Linked DNA regions of Haloactinospora alba. The protein of the gene in region 1 interacts with the protein of each later gene in a pairwise test. Links are inferred from orthologs where the notes say so. Each region holds a gene or a part of one and is shown on either strand. Other genes may lie near its edges.

What was found.
Region 2: the proteins of tsaE (region 1) and rlmB interact in binary tests that used the Escherichia coli proteins (3 or more experiments, as listed by UniProt). The link is inferred for Haloactinospora alba from one-to-one orthologs.

What each region holds. Positions count from the first base shown.
Region 1 is NZ_VFQC01000001.1:3,261,794-3,267,880, reverse strand. The notes cover bases 1,988-4,817. They hold tsaE (tRNA (adenosine(37)-N6)-threonylcarbamoyltransferase complex ATPase subunit type 1 TsaE), read left to right. Parts: upstream 1,988-3,071; coding sequence 3,072-3,563; downstream 3,564-4,817. Other genes in these bases: tsaD (tRNA (adenosine(37)-N6)-threonylcarbamoyltransferase complex transferase subunit TsaD), read left to right, coding at 4,772-4,817; rimI (ribosomal protein S18-alanine N-acetyltransferase), read left to right, coding at 4,273-4,782; tsaB (tRNA (adenosine(37)-N6)-threonylcarbamoyltransferase complex dimerization subunit type 1 TsaB), read left to right, coding at 3,575-4,240; alr (alanine racemase), read left to right, coding at 1,988-2,966. In the rest of the region: FHX37_RS14635 (PrsW family intramembrane metalloprotease), read left to right, coding at 1-1,179; more of alr, read left to right, coding at 1,839-1,987; more of tsaD, read left to right, coding at 4,818-5,815; FHX37_RS14600 (apolipoprotein A-IV repeat region-like domain-containing protein), read right to left, coding at 5,943-6,087. UniProt on the Escherichia coli protein: Required for the formation of a threonylcarbamoyl group on adenosine at position 37 (t(6)A37) in tRNAs that read codons beginning with adenine.
Region 2 is NZ_VFQC01000003.1:128,354-134,586, forward strand. Bases 1,558-4,533 are described here. They hold rlmB (23S rRNA (guanosine(2251)-2'-O)-methyltransferase RlmB), read left to right. Parts: upstream 1,558-2,541; coding sequence 2,542-3,525; downstream 3,526-4,533. Other genes in these bases: cysS (cysteine--tRNA ligase), read left to right, coding at 1,558-2,487. Outside these bases: FHX37_RS21125 (hypothetical protein), read right to left, coding at 1-855; more of cysS, read left to right, coding at 1,084-1,557; FHX37_RS21150 (DUF397 domain-containing protein), read left to right, coding at 6,199-6,233. UniProt on the Escherichia coli protein: Specifically methylates the ribose of guanosine 2251 in 23S rRNA.

The DNA.
Region 1 (6,087 bases):
GGTTTCCACCTGGCCGAACAGGGGGTGCGGGCCGCCGCCGGCGCCGGTTTCTACCCCGTCGCCGCCCACCTCGGCGTGTTCACGCTGCTGCCCGGCTGGGTCGACCTTCCCGCCGACGGGATCCGGTTCTCCGGGCACGCCGTGACCACCGGCCTCGTCGGAGCGGCGCTGGGGTTGGCGATCGTGGGGCGCCGCTACTACGGGGCGTGGCTGTGGCTGCTTCCGGCCGCGGCGGTGTGGGTCGCCTCGCTCGAACACCTCATGTTCAACGCGGCCCGCAGCGGTGTGGAGCCCACCGCCGCCACCGCCGCCCTCGCGGCCGTGGTCGGCAACGGCGCGGCGACCCGCTGGCTGCTGCTGGCGCTGCTGGCCGCGGCGGTCCTGCTGGACTACCGGTTGGCGCGTTTCTCCGCCGACACCACCCCGCCGCTTCCGGGCCGCGCGCCACTGGCGCGGTTGCGGAGCCGGGCGCGCGGCCGCGCCGTTCGGATCGCGGTGCGGGTCCCCGGGGACATCGCGCCCGTGTTCCGCCGTGCCGCCCTGGTGTGGGCGCGGTTCCCGGTGACGCTGGCCACCGCCCTGTCGGCGGTCCTGCACGAGGCGGCGGTGATGCTGGCCTCGGCCCGGCAGGGACCGGAGACGCTCGCCACCGCCTGGCGGTTCCTGCGGCACCGCCGCGCGCACGCGATGGGTGCCGCCCGGGCGCAGGAGAGGCCCTGGCGCGCGTTCCCCACCCGGGACGACCTCAGCGCGACCAGGGAACGGTTGGAGACCGCGCTGCGCTGCGCTCCCGCCGCGACCGCCGCGGCGGTCGCGGCGGCCGGGGCGGTGGCCGCCCTCACTCTTCCCGCGGCGAGCGCGCTTCCGGACGGCGCGGGCGACGGGGGAGTCGCGGTGGCCGCCGTCACGGTGCAGGAGGCCGGGCAGTGGCTCCGGGCGTTGCCCGCCCACGAGCGGCTGTGGGCGGCAGCCGCGGCGTTCGCCCTGGTGAACCTGGTCACGGTCGGGGTGGGCGTGCCGCACACCCACCCCGCGCTGCGCAACGTGCTGCGTCACCCGGGCAGCAGCCTCAGCACGATCCTGGGGGCCGCCGCTCCGGGCCAGCTCGGCTACGTCGCCGTGCCCCTGCTGGGCGGACTGCTTCCCGCAGGGGTGGTGCGGCTGCTGCGCCCCCGGTGAGGGGAGTTGTTCCTCACAGCCGCACCAGGTGCTCCAACGGGAACGGGGGACGTGCCAGCGGCCGCACCGCCAGCCGCAACAGCGCCAGCGGAGTGTCGTCACCGGCGGTGCGGTTGCCGTTCAACCGGCCGCATCCGGTGCAGCGGTGGATCAGGGCCCACTCGCCGTCCCCGCGCACGGACACGGACGGGAGCGGCACTCCGCCTTGCGGTCGCCGGGTGCGCCGTCGTCGACGTGCCTGCTCCACAGGCACACGGGACAGTGGTTGCGGTGCGCCGTCCCCGGTGCGCTGGCCGCCACGTCCGTGCGGCAGTTGAGGCAGCGGAACGACGCGGTACGGGAACGCTGTCGGTTCTGGGACACAGTGGTACTCCAGACGGGAACTCGGGTGGTGACGGGTGTCTCCGTCCTCCGAGCGCGCCCGGCGCCCCGTGCGGGAGTCGTGTCCCGCGCCGCCGGCCGTCGGGGGTCAGGCCGGCGGCGCGTCCCCGGCACGGGAGATGCGGGGCGCACTCGGAGCAGTCCGGTTCGTCGGCACGGGGCCACCTCTCTTCGTTCCACGACACCGCGGTCCGCCCGACAGTCGACCACCGCGGTACGGGCGGCGCAACCCGATTTCTCCGTACCGGTGACCGCGCACCCGTGCCAGACTGGACAGCATGCCGCCTACGTTCGCCGAAGCCCGCGTCGACCTGGGCGCGATCCGGGACAACATCGCGACCCTCCAGCGCACAGCACCCCGTTCGGCCGTCATGGGAGTGGTCAAGGCCGACGGTTACGGACACGGAATGCTTCCCGCCGCCCGGGCGATGCTGGCCGGCGGGGCGACGTGGCTGGGAACGGCGTTCGTGGAGGAGGCGCTCGAACTGCGCGACGCCGGCGTCGCCGCGCCGGCGGTCGCCTGGATCCTCCCGCCGGGCGCGCCCCTGGCCGACGCGGTCGCCGCCGGGATCGACCTCGGGGTGAGCACCCCCTCCCTCGTCACCGAGGCCGCCGCCGCGGGACGGGCGGCGGGGCGGCCCGCACGGGTGCACCTGAAGGCCGACACCGGTCTGAGCCGCGGCGGTGTCGTCGCCGAGCACTGGCCCGCCACCGTGGAGGCGGCGGCGCGCGCCGAGCAGGCGGGCGAACTGCGGGTGACCGGTGTCTTCTCCCATTTCGCCTGCGCGGACGAACCCGGCCACCCGTCCATCGCCGTCCAGCAGGAGGCGTTCGACACGGCGCTGCGGGCCGCCCGCGAGGCCGGGCTGCGGCCCGAGGTGCGTCACCTGGCGAACTCCGCGGCGACCCTGACCCTGCCGGATACCCACTTCGACCTGGTGCGGGCGGGTATCGCCGCCTACGGCCTGAGCCCCATCCCGGACCTCGCGGACACCGGCCTGCGCCCGGCCATGACGCTGCGCTGCGCCATCGCCCTGGAGAAGCGCGTACCGCCCGGCAGCGGGGTGTCCTACGGTCACCGTTACACCACCGACCGGGAGACGACGCTGGCCCTCGTCCCGCTCGGCTACGCCGACGGGGTGCCGCGCGCCGCCTCCAACGCCGCACCGGTGCTGGTCGCCGGGAAGCGGCGCACCATCTCCGGGACGGTGTGCATGGACCAGTTCGTCGTGGACCTCGGGGACGACGCCACGAACGGCCACGGCGAGTACGCCGTGCTGTTCGGCCCCGGTGACAGCGGCGAGCCCACCGCCCACGACTGGGCGAGCGTCCTGTCCACGATCCCCTACGAGGTGGTCACCCGCGTCGGCCCGCGGGTGCCGCGCGTCCACGTCGGCGTCTGCTGACGCCCATCCCGCGGGCCGCACGGGCGCTGCCGCCGCGGCCCTACCCTGGGAGGGAGCCCCGCGACGGGAACGGGGACCACCGGAACAGAGCACCACGGTGAGCCAATGTCTGACACCACAGCAGCGACCGCCGCGCACACCACCACTGTCACCGCGGCGAGTGACGCCGCCATGCGGGAACTCGGGCGGAGCCTGGCCGGCCGGTTGCGCGCCGGCGACCTGCTGATCCTCTCCGGCCCGCTGGGAGCGGGGAAGACCACCCTCACCCAGGGGATCGCCGAGGGGCTGGGGGTGCGCGGTCCGATCACCTCGCCCACCTTCGTACTGACGCGTGTCCACCCCTCCCGCAGCGGCGGACCCGACCTGGTGCACGCGGACGCCTACCGGTTGGCCGACGCCGCGGAGCTCGACGACATCGACCTGGACTCGAGCCTGGACGACACGGTCACCGTCGTGGAGTGGGGCTCGGGCCTCGCGGAGGAGCTGTCCGAGCGGCGGCTGGAGGTCGACATCGAACGCCACCCCGACGAGACCCGGATCGTGCGGTTCACCGGCCACGGCGACCGGTGGTCCGGCGCGCTCCCCGACACCGAATAAGCTGGTTGGCCGTGCTGCTTCTGGCTTTCGACACCGCTACCCCCGCCGTGACCGCAGCGGTATGCGCGGACGACGGGAAGAACGTCAACGTGCGCGCGAGCGCCTCCTCGGTGGACGCCCGCCGCCACGGTGAGCTGCTGACCCCGACCATCCGGCGGGTCCTCGACGAGGCGGGCGCCTCCCCGGGCGACCTCACCCACGTCGCCGTCGGTATCGGGCCCGGCCCCTACACCGGGCTGCGTGTGGGGTTGGCCACCGCCCAGGCGCTCGCCGGTTCCCTCGGTATCCCGTGCCACGGGGTTCCCACCCTGGACGCGGTCGCGTTCGCCTCCGGGCGGCGGGAACCGTTCATCGCGGTCAGCGACGCCCGCCGCAAGGAGGTGTTCTGGGCGCACTACGCCAACGCGGCCACCCGCACGGGCGAGATCGCCGTCGACCGTCCCGCCGACGTCGCCACCGGCGGCCTCCCGGTAGTGGGCCACGGCGCGTGGCTCCACGCCGACGTGTTCGGCGTGTCCGCCGAGGACGCCGAGCCGCTGTACCCCTCGGCCGCCGCCCTGGGCGAGGTCGCGCTCGGCCGGCTGAATGCCGGGGAGGAGCTTCCCGCCGCACGGCCGCTCTACCTCCGCAGACCCGACGCCGCCCAGCCGGGCTCCCCCAAGAAGGTGCGACAGTGACGGACGCCACCCCCGACTACGAACTGCGCCGGATGGCCGACGAGGACGTCGCCGCGGTGATGGAGCTGGAACGCGCCGTGTTCCACGGCGAGGCCTGGACCGAGGGGATGCTGCGCTCGGAGGTGGCCGAGCCCACCCGCTACTACATCGTGGCCGTCCAACCGGACCCGGGCGAGCGCATGGTCCTTCCGGGACGTCCGGGCAACCCGGAACGCGGCGAGATCCTCGGCTACGCCGGGCTGCGCATGGTCCCGCCGGAGGGCGACGTGCAGACGATCGCGGTGTCGTCCGCCCAGTGGGGCCGGGGGATCGGTGCCGCCCTGCTGACCGGGCTGCTCGACCGGGCCCGCCAGGAGGAACTGACCGAGGTCTTCCTGGAGGTGCGCTCGGACAACCCCCGGGCGCAGGAACTCTACCGGCGGTTCGGTTTCACCGAGATCGGGACGCGACGCAACTACTACCGGGACGCGGACGCGATCGTGATGCGCCGTACCGCACCGGAACAGGAACGACCCTCCGAGGGGAGTCACCATGGCCAGTAACGACGGTCACCCGCTGGTTCTGGGTATCGAGACCTCCTGCGACGAGACCGGTGTCGGTCTCGTGCGCGGGTGCGAGCTTCTCAGCGACGAGGTCGCCTCCAGCGTCGAGCAGCACGCCCGGTTCGGCGGGGTCGTGCCGGAGGTGGCCAGCCGCGCCCACCTCGAGGCGATGTCACCCACCGTGGAGCGGGCGCTGGACAGCGCGGGCGCGCGCCTCGAGGACGTGGACGCGATCGCCGTCACCGCCGGCCCCGGGCTGGCGGGAGCGCTGCTGGTGGGCGTGTCGGCGGCGAAGGCCTACGCGTTGGCGCTGGACAAACCGCTCTACGGCGTGAACCACCTGCTCGGGCACGTGGCGGTCGACCAGCTGGAGCACGGCCCCCTGCCCACCCCCTGCGTCGCGCTGCTGGTCTCCGGCGGGCACACCTCGCTGCTGCTGGTGCGGGACGTCGCCACGGACGTGCGGCTGCTCGGCGACACGGTGGACGACGCCGCCGGCGAGGCCTACGACAAGGTGGCGCGGCTGCTGGGGCTGCCGTACCCGGGCGGTCCGCCGATCGACCGCGCTGCCCGGGAGGGCGACCCGCTGGCGCTCCGGTTCCCGCGCGGCAAGCTGGGGGACGGCAGCTACGACTTCTCGTTCTCCGGTCTGAAGACCGCGGTGGCGCGGCAGGTGGAGGACGGGCAGAGCAACGGCCTCCAGCCGTCCGTGCCCGACATCGCGGGGGCGTTCCAGGAGTCCGTGGTGGACGTGCTCACCCGCAAGGCCGTGGACGCGTGCGTGGAGTACGGCGTGGGGCACCTGGTGATCAGCGGGGGTGTGGCGGCGAACTCGCGGCTGCGCGACCTCGCGGGCCAGCGCTGCGCCGAGACCGGGGTGGAGCTGCGGATTCCCCGGCCGCGGCTGTGCACCGACAACGGGGCGATGATCGCCGCGCTCGGGGCCGACATCGTCGCGGCCGGTTTCCCCCCGTCACCGCTGGATCTGGCCACCGACACCTCCCTGCCGGTGGAACGGCCGCTGGCGGGATGATCCGCACCGCCCGCGCGGCGTGCACCGGCCGGCGCACGGGTCCCGCCGGCGGGGGGTGACACGCGAGGGGGCCGACCGCGCGGGCCGGCCCCTGCCGTGAGCGTCGGAAGCGACGAGTCGGGTTCCTCTACTCGTCGTCGTCCTCGTCCTCGTCGTCCTTGCGGCGCTTCTTCTTCCGGTCGCCCGGCCGCAGCAGCGCCTCGGCGAGGGCGAGCATGGTCTCCTCCAGCGACGCCAGGCGCTTGGTGATGTCGTCGTGCGACGTCTCCACC
Region 2 (6,233 bases), on another replicon or contig:
GGTCCCCGCTGCGACGGGTTCCGGCGGCTGGCCGACGGACGAGACGGGCGAGGGGTCGGACACCTCCGCCGGTGCGGTCTCCGCGGGGGAAGCCTCCCGGAGGTCCGTCTCGGCACCGCCCGTCTCGGGAGCGGGACCGTCCGGGGCGCTCCGCGGCGGGACCACCTCGACACCCTCGTCGCTGCCCGTGCCGCGGTCCCCGGCGTCCCGCGCCTCCGGGATGGGGGCCGTGTCCGCTTCCGCGGCCCCGTCGGTCCGGGGCGGGTCGGACTCCCCGCGCTCCGGGGGCTCCGGCTCGGACATGGGGACGATGTCCCGGTCCTGGTCGTCGCTCTGCCCGTCGCCGTCCTGGGCGGGGACGGGTTCCCGCCCCCGCTCCTGTGCGGTGGTGACCTCCCCGCGCAGGTACATCAGCACCCACAGGAAGATCCGGAAGGCCACCAGCAGCGCCAGCCACGGCGCGGCGGCGGTGACCACCACCGCGATGCGCCAGGCCAGGTGGTGGTCCGTGGCCTGCAGGACACTGGCGCCCGCCGCGACCAGGATCAGCGCGAGAATCAGCACGTCGACCCAGATCCGGCGGCGCCGCGGAGCGGCGCGGAGCAGGTAGCTGGTCCAGAACGACATCAACAGCAGGAGGGTGAAGCCCGCCGGGTACAGGTGGGCGTAACGCGGCTCGACGTTGCCCTGCAGCGCCACCTGGTAGATGCCGTTGTAGGAGAGCAGCACGGCGAACGCGGCGATGATCAGCACACCGAGCCCGGTCAGTCCGATGGCGGCGGCGCCGGATCGTTGTCGGGGTTCGGCGCCGCCGGTGCCGGCGCTGGACGGTCTCGTGGAGGTTTTAGCGGCCATTGTGCGCAGCAGGGTAGCCCAGGAGATGCCACGAACACGAGATCGCACGCGGTATCGGTGGAAAACGGGAACGGGCGGCGCGTCGGGGAACGCCCGGCAGCGCCCGTGGAACACCTGCTCACCAGGTGAGGTGGGAGGTTTCGGGCATGGCCGATCGTGGTCAGCGGTCGTGCCCTTATTTCGGGTTCCGTGAACGGTGACGGGCGTGAAACGGCTACCCTTGGCAACGTGAGTCTGCGCTTCTACGACACTCGAACCCGCACGGTCCGCGACTTCACCCCGCTACGCGAGGGGTGTGCGTCGCTGTACCTGTGCGGCGCCACGGTGCAGGCGCCACCGCACATCGGCCACATCCGTTCCGGGGTGAACTTCGACGTGCTGCGGCGGTGGCTCATGTACAGGGGCTACAGCGTCACCCTGTGTCGTAACGTCACCGACATCGACGACAAGATCATCAACACCGCGCACTCCGAGGGGGTGCCGTGGTGGGAGATCAGTGAGCGCAACCAGCGCGCGTTCACCCACGCCTACGACATCCTGGGCTGCCTGCCGCCGACGGTGGAGCCGCGGGCCACCGGCCACGTGCCCGAGATGATCGAACTGATGCGCACCCTCATCGACAGCGGCCACGCCTATGAGGCCGGGGACGGCTCCGGCGACGTCTACTTCGACGTGCGCTCGTTCCCGGACTACGGGGCCCTGTCGAACCAGCGCCTCGAACAGATGCGCGGCGCGGGGGACACGGACACCGACAGCGGCAAACGCGACCCCCGCGACTTCGCCATGTGGAAGGGCGCGCGTCCGGGGGAGCCGAGCTGGGACACCCCGTGGGGGCGGGGGAGGCCCGGTTGGCACCTCGAGTGCTCGGCGATGTCCACCAAGTACCTCGGCGGCACGTTCGACATCCACGGCGGCGGGCTCGACCTGGTGTTCCCGCACCACGAGAACGAGATCGCGCAGTCCCAGGGGGCGGGCCACGGCTTCGCCCGGTACTGGCTGCACAACGGCCTGCTGACCACCAGCGGCGAGAAGATGAGCAAGTCCTTCGGGAACTCGCTGCTGATCCCGCAGATGGTGCGCAAGGTACGCCCGATCGAGCTGCGCTACTACCTCGCCCAGGCGCACTACCGTTCCACGATCGACTACTCGGACGAGGCGCTGTACGAGGCGGCCGCGGCGTTCCAGCGCATCAGCGGCTTCCTGACCCGGGCCGCCGAGATGGTCGGCACGGTGGAACCCGCGGCCGAGGTGCCGGAGGAGTTCGCCGCGGCGATGGACGACGACCTCTCGGTGTCCCAGGGGCTCGCGGTGGTCCACAACCATGTGCGGGACGGGAACGCGGCGCTCACCGACGGCGCCAAGGACCGGGTGGCCGAGCTCGCGGCGCGGGTGCGGGCGATGCTCGGCGCCGTGGGGCTGGACCCGTTCAGTGAACAGTGGGCGGGCAGCGGCGACAGTGGCCTGCGCGAGGTGGTGGACGCCCTCGTGTCCGTGGCACTGGAGCAGCGCCAGGCCGCCCGGTCACGCAAGGACTACGCGGCCGCCGACGAGATCCGTGACCAGCTTCTCGCGGCGGGTATAGCGGTCGAGGACACCCCGCGCGGGCCGCGCTGGGAACTCAGACGCGGCTGACGAGCGGGAATTCGCGGTCCCGCGCGACAGCGAACCAATGGGAGGGACGGCGTAATGCCGGCCAAGAGAAACAAGAAGGGCCCCACAAAGGGCAGCGGCGGCAAAGGGAAACGCGCCCTCCAGGGGAAGAAGGGCACCCTTCCCGCCGAACAGCGGCACTGGTACCCGAAGAAACAGCACGCGAAAGCCGTTAAGCAGGAAAAGAGAGCGGAGCAGAAACCCGCCCCGGACAGAACCGCGCCCGCCGGCCGTCGGAATACCGCACCGAGCGGAAAGGACGGTCCGGAACTGCTGGTCGGACGGAACCCGGTGGTGGAGGCGCTGCGTTCCGGCGTTCCGGCGACGAAACTGTTCCTGGCGAACAGCCTGGAGCAGGACGCGCGGGTGACCGAGGCGGCCCGCCTCGCCGGCGAGGCCGGGGTGACGGTGCACGAGGTGCGCCGCGCGGAGCTGGACCGCCAGTGCGAGAACAGCGGACAGGAGAAAGCGGCCCACCAGGGGCTGGTGCTGCAGGTGCGGCCGTACCGCTACTGGGCGGCCGAGGACCTGCTGGAGTCGGCGCGCGAGTCGTCCACATCGCCGCTGGTGGTGGCGCTGGACGGGGTGACCGACCCGCACAACCTGGGGGCGGTGGCGCGTTCCGCCGCCGCGTTCGGCGCGCACGGGCTCCTCGTTCCGGAACGCCGCGCGGCGGGTGTGACGACGGCGGCGTGGAAGACGTCGGCGGGTGCGCTCGCGCGTCTCCCGGTCGCCCAGGCCACCAACCTGTCCCGCGCGTTGGCGGGCTACAAGCAGGAGGGGGTGTTCGTCGCGGGGCTGGACTCCGAGGGGGACACCCGGCTGGACGAGCTGCCGGTTGCGAGCGACCCGCTGGCGATCGTGGTCGGCTCGGAGGGCAAGGGAGTGAGCCGGCTCGTCCGCGAGACGTGCGACGTGGTCGCCACGATCCCGATCAGCGGTGTGGAGTCGCTGAACGCGTCGGTCGCCGCGGGGGTTTCCCTGTACGAGGTGAACCGCCGCCGCGCGTTTGGGCAGTAGCCGCGAACCTGTACCATGCCTGTAGGGCCAGCGGCGCCCGGCCGACGTAGCTCAATCGGCAGAGCAATCGCCTTGTAAGCGATAGGTTAGGGGTTCGATTCCCCTCGTCGGCTCTTCTGCTGACATGGTTCCAGATCACGGGCGAAACGACGGCGGCAGTCCGGGGTGCTCCCGGGTGGCCGCCGTTTTTGTTGGTGTGGTCGGCCGGGGCACGTCGTTCCCTGCGTTTCCGCGGACTGAGGTCTATCCCCGCGTGCGCGGGGCTCACGTTGGCCCACAGCTCGTAGTACTGACTCACGGGGGTCCATCCCCGCGTGCGCGGGGAGCATCGTGGTCATGTCGCTTGAGACATACGCCCGTGTGGGTCCATCCCCGCGTGCGCGGGGAGCATACGTAGTCGAGCTGCTGCTGCTCGATGTTGGAGGGTCCATCCCCGCGTGCGCGGGGAGCATACATACTCCAAGCGACCAGGAGCTCAAACATCGGGTCCATCCCCGCGTGCGCGGGGAGCATCCTCTCTGACCTGGTCTTCTAGGTCGCGCGCATGCCCGTGTGTGCAACTTCTGGATATTCGGACATAGTACGCACACCCCTCACAAACGGACCACTGTCAGGCGGCGCGGCATCCACCACCGCGGCGAGGCCAGGAGACCACAACTGTCCTTACCGCGCACGCCCTGCCGACCACACCTCCGCGCGATCCCGGTGGGGTACCGAGGCTGAGAACGCGCCCCTACTCCCGCCCGTGTGTGGACCCGCTGCCAGCACAGCTCACAGGTGACCTCACCCGGCCCCATCCCCACATACGTGGGGCTCACTCCCGAGTTGCCCATGTGGTGCACCACGACAGCGGTCCATCCCCACGTGCGTGGGGATCACGGCCACCACCTGCGATAATGCGTGGCGTTATTCTTTTGTGATTCCACAGGGCCGGTATTCCGGCGAATGCGGTCAAGATCTGACCATACCGTTCCATCGGCCTGCACACATTCCCCTGAGAACACGAAAGTCTGGCCGCCCCTGGACGCAAGATGAAGGGGAAGAACGCCCGGGGGCGGAGTGTTCCCCCCATTACCTTTTAGGGCAGTTCCGCAACGGAACTCCCGGCCTTCGGCCCGGCATGACTGCTCCCCCCTGTCACCCATGATCCGGGGGGTGGTGTCACTGGGACCGAAGGCACCGCCAGACCGCTAATAGAAGCACGATCCGCCCTGGGCAGGATCTTCGTAATGTGGATGCCGGCAGACGGTGCCCGCCACGGCCGGGAAGACACATCATCAGCCAGGAGCACACGTGGCCGACACCCCCGATGACATCGGCGTCTACCTCGGCCTGGACGTCGGTAAAGGCGAACACCACGCCCGCGGCGTGACCCCCTCCGGAAAGACCGTGTTCGACAAGCGCCTGCCCAACAGCGAACCCAAACTCCGCCAGATGCTGGACAAGCTTTCCGCCAAGCACGGCACGGTGCTGGTCGTCGTCGACCAGCCCGCCTCGATCGGCGCGCTTCCGCTGGCTGTGGCCCGCGATGCCGGCTGCGCGGTGGCCTACCTGCCCGGACTGACCATGCGGCGTGTGGCCGACCTGTATCCCGGCGAGGCCAAGACTGATGCCCGTGATGCGGCGGTGATCGCTGATGCGGCCCGGGCAATGCCCCACACCTTGGGCGATGTGGCCCCTGATGACGAGACCACCGCCGCGCTGGCCATGATCGTAGGCCACGACGACGACCTGGCCGCCGAGGCCACCCGCACCCGCAACCGGCTGCGTGGGCTGCTCACCCAGCTCCACCCCGCCCTGGAGCGCGTCGTGGGCCCCGGATGGACCACCCCGCGGTGCTCACGCTCCTTCAGCGCCACCCCACACCTGCGCGTCTGCGCGAGGCCGAACGCGCTGGCCTGCTCGAGCTGATCCGCCCCGAGGCCCCTCGGATGGCCCAGCGCCTCATCGACGAGATCGTCGCGGCCCTGGACGAACAGACGGTCGTAGTGGCCGGTACCGAGGCTGCGGCCACCGTGATCACCAACCTCGCTTCCTCCCTGCACACCACCCTGCAGCAACGCAGCGCCCTGGCCACCGAGGTCGAGACCCTGCTGGAGGCCCACCCTCTTGCGAGGGTCCTGACCTCGATGCCCGGAACCGGGGTCAGGACCGCAGCCAGGATCGTGATCGAGGTGGGCGACGGCTCGGCCTTTGCCAGTGCGTCCCACCTGGCCTCGTATGCCGGGCTTGCGCCCGCCACCCGCGCTTCGGGCACCTCGATCAAGGGCGAACAGCCATCGAAGAGGGGAAACAAGCAGCTCAAACGCGCGCTCTTCCTCTCCGCGTTCGCCTCGCTGTCGCATCCGCCCTCACGGTCCTACTACGACCGAAAGATCGCCCAGGGCAAACGCCATAACCAGGCCCTGCTCTGCCTGGCACGTAGACGCTGCGACGTCCTGTTCGCGATGCTGCGCGACGGAACGTTCTACCAACCGCCCACCGCTCTCGCCGCTTGACAAAACCATAGAAGCACCCCCCGGGCGCTGGGAGATAGTGGCAGCACCCAGGGAAGGGGGTGTGCGCCGCCACGCACACCCCCCGTTGCGCGCCCGGGCCAGCGCGATGTCCGTCGAGGAATCACGCGCGTGGTTGGAGCGCCGCCTACAGACACTCGAATGAAGGAAGACGATTATGCTTGCCGCATCCCACCTAAACTTCCGTAAGTC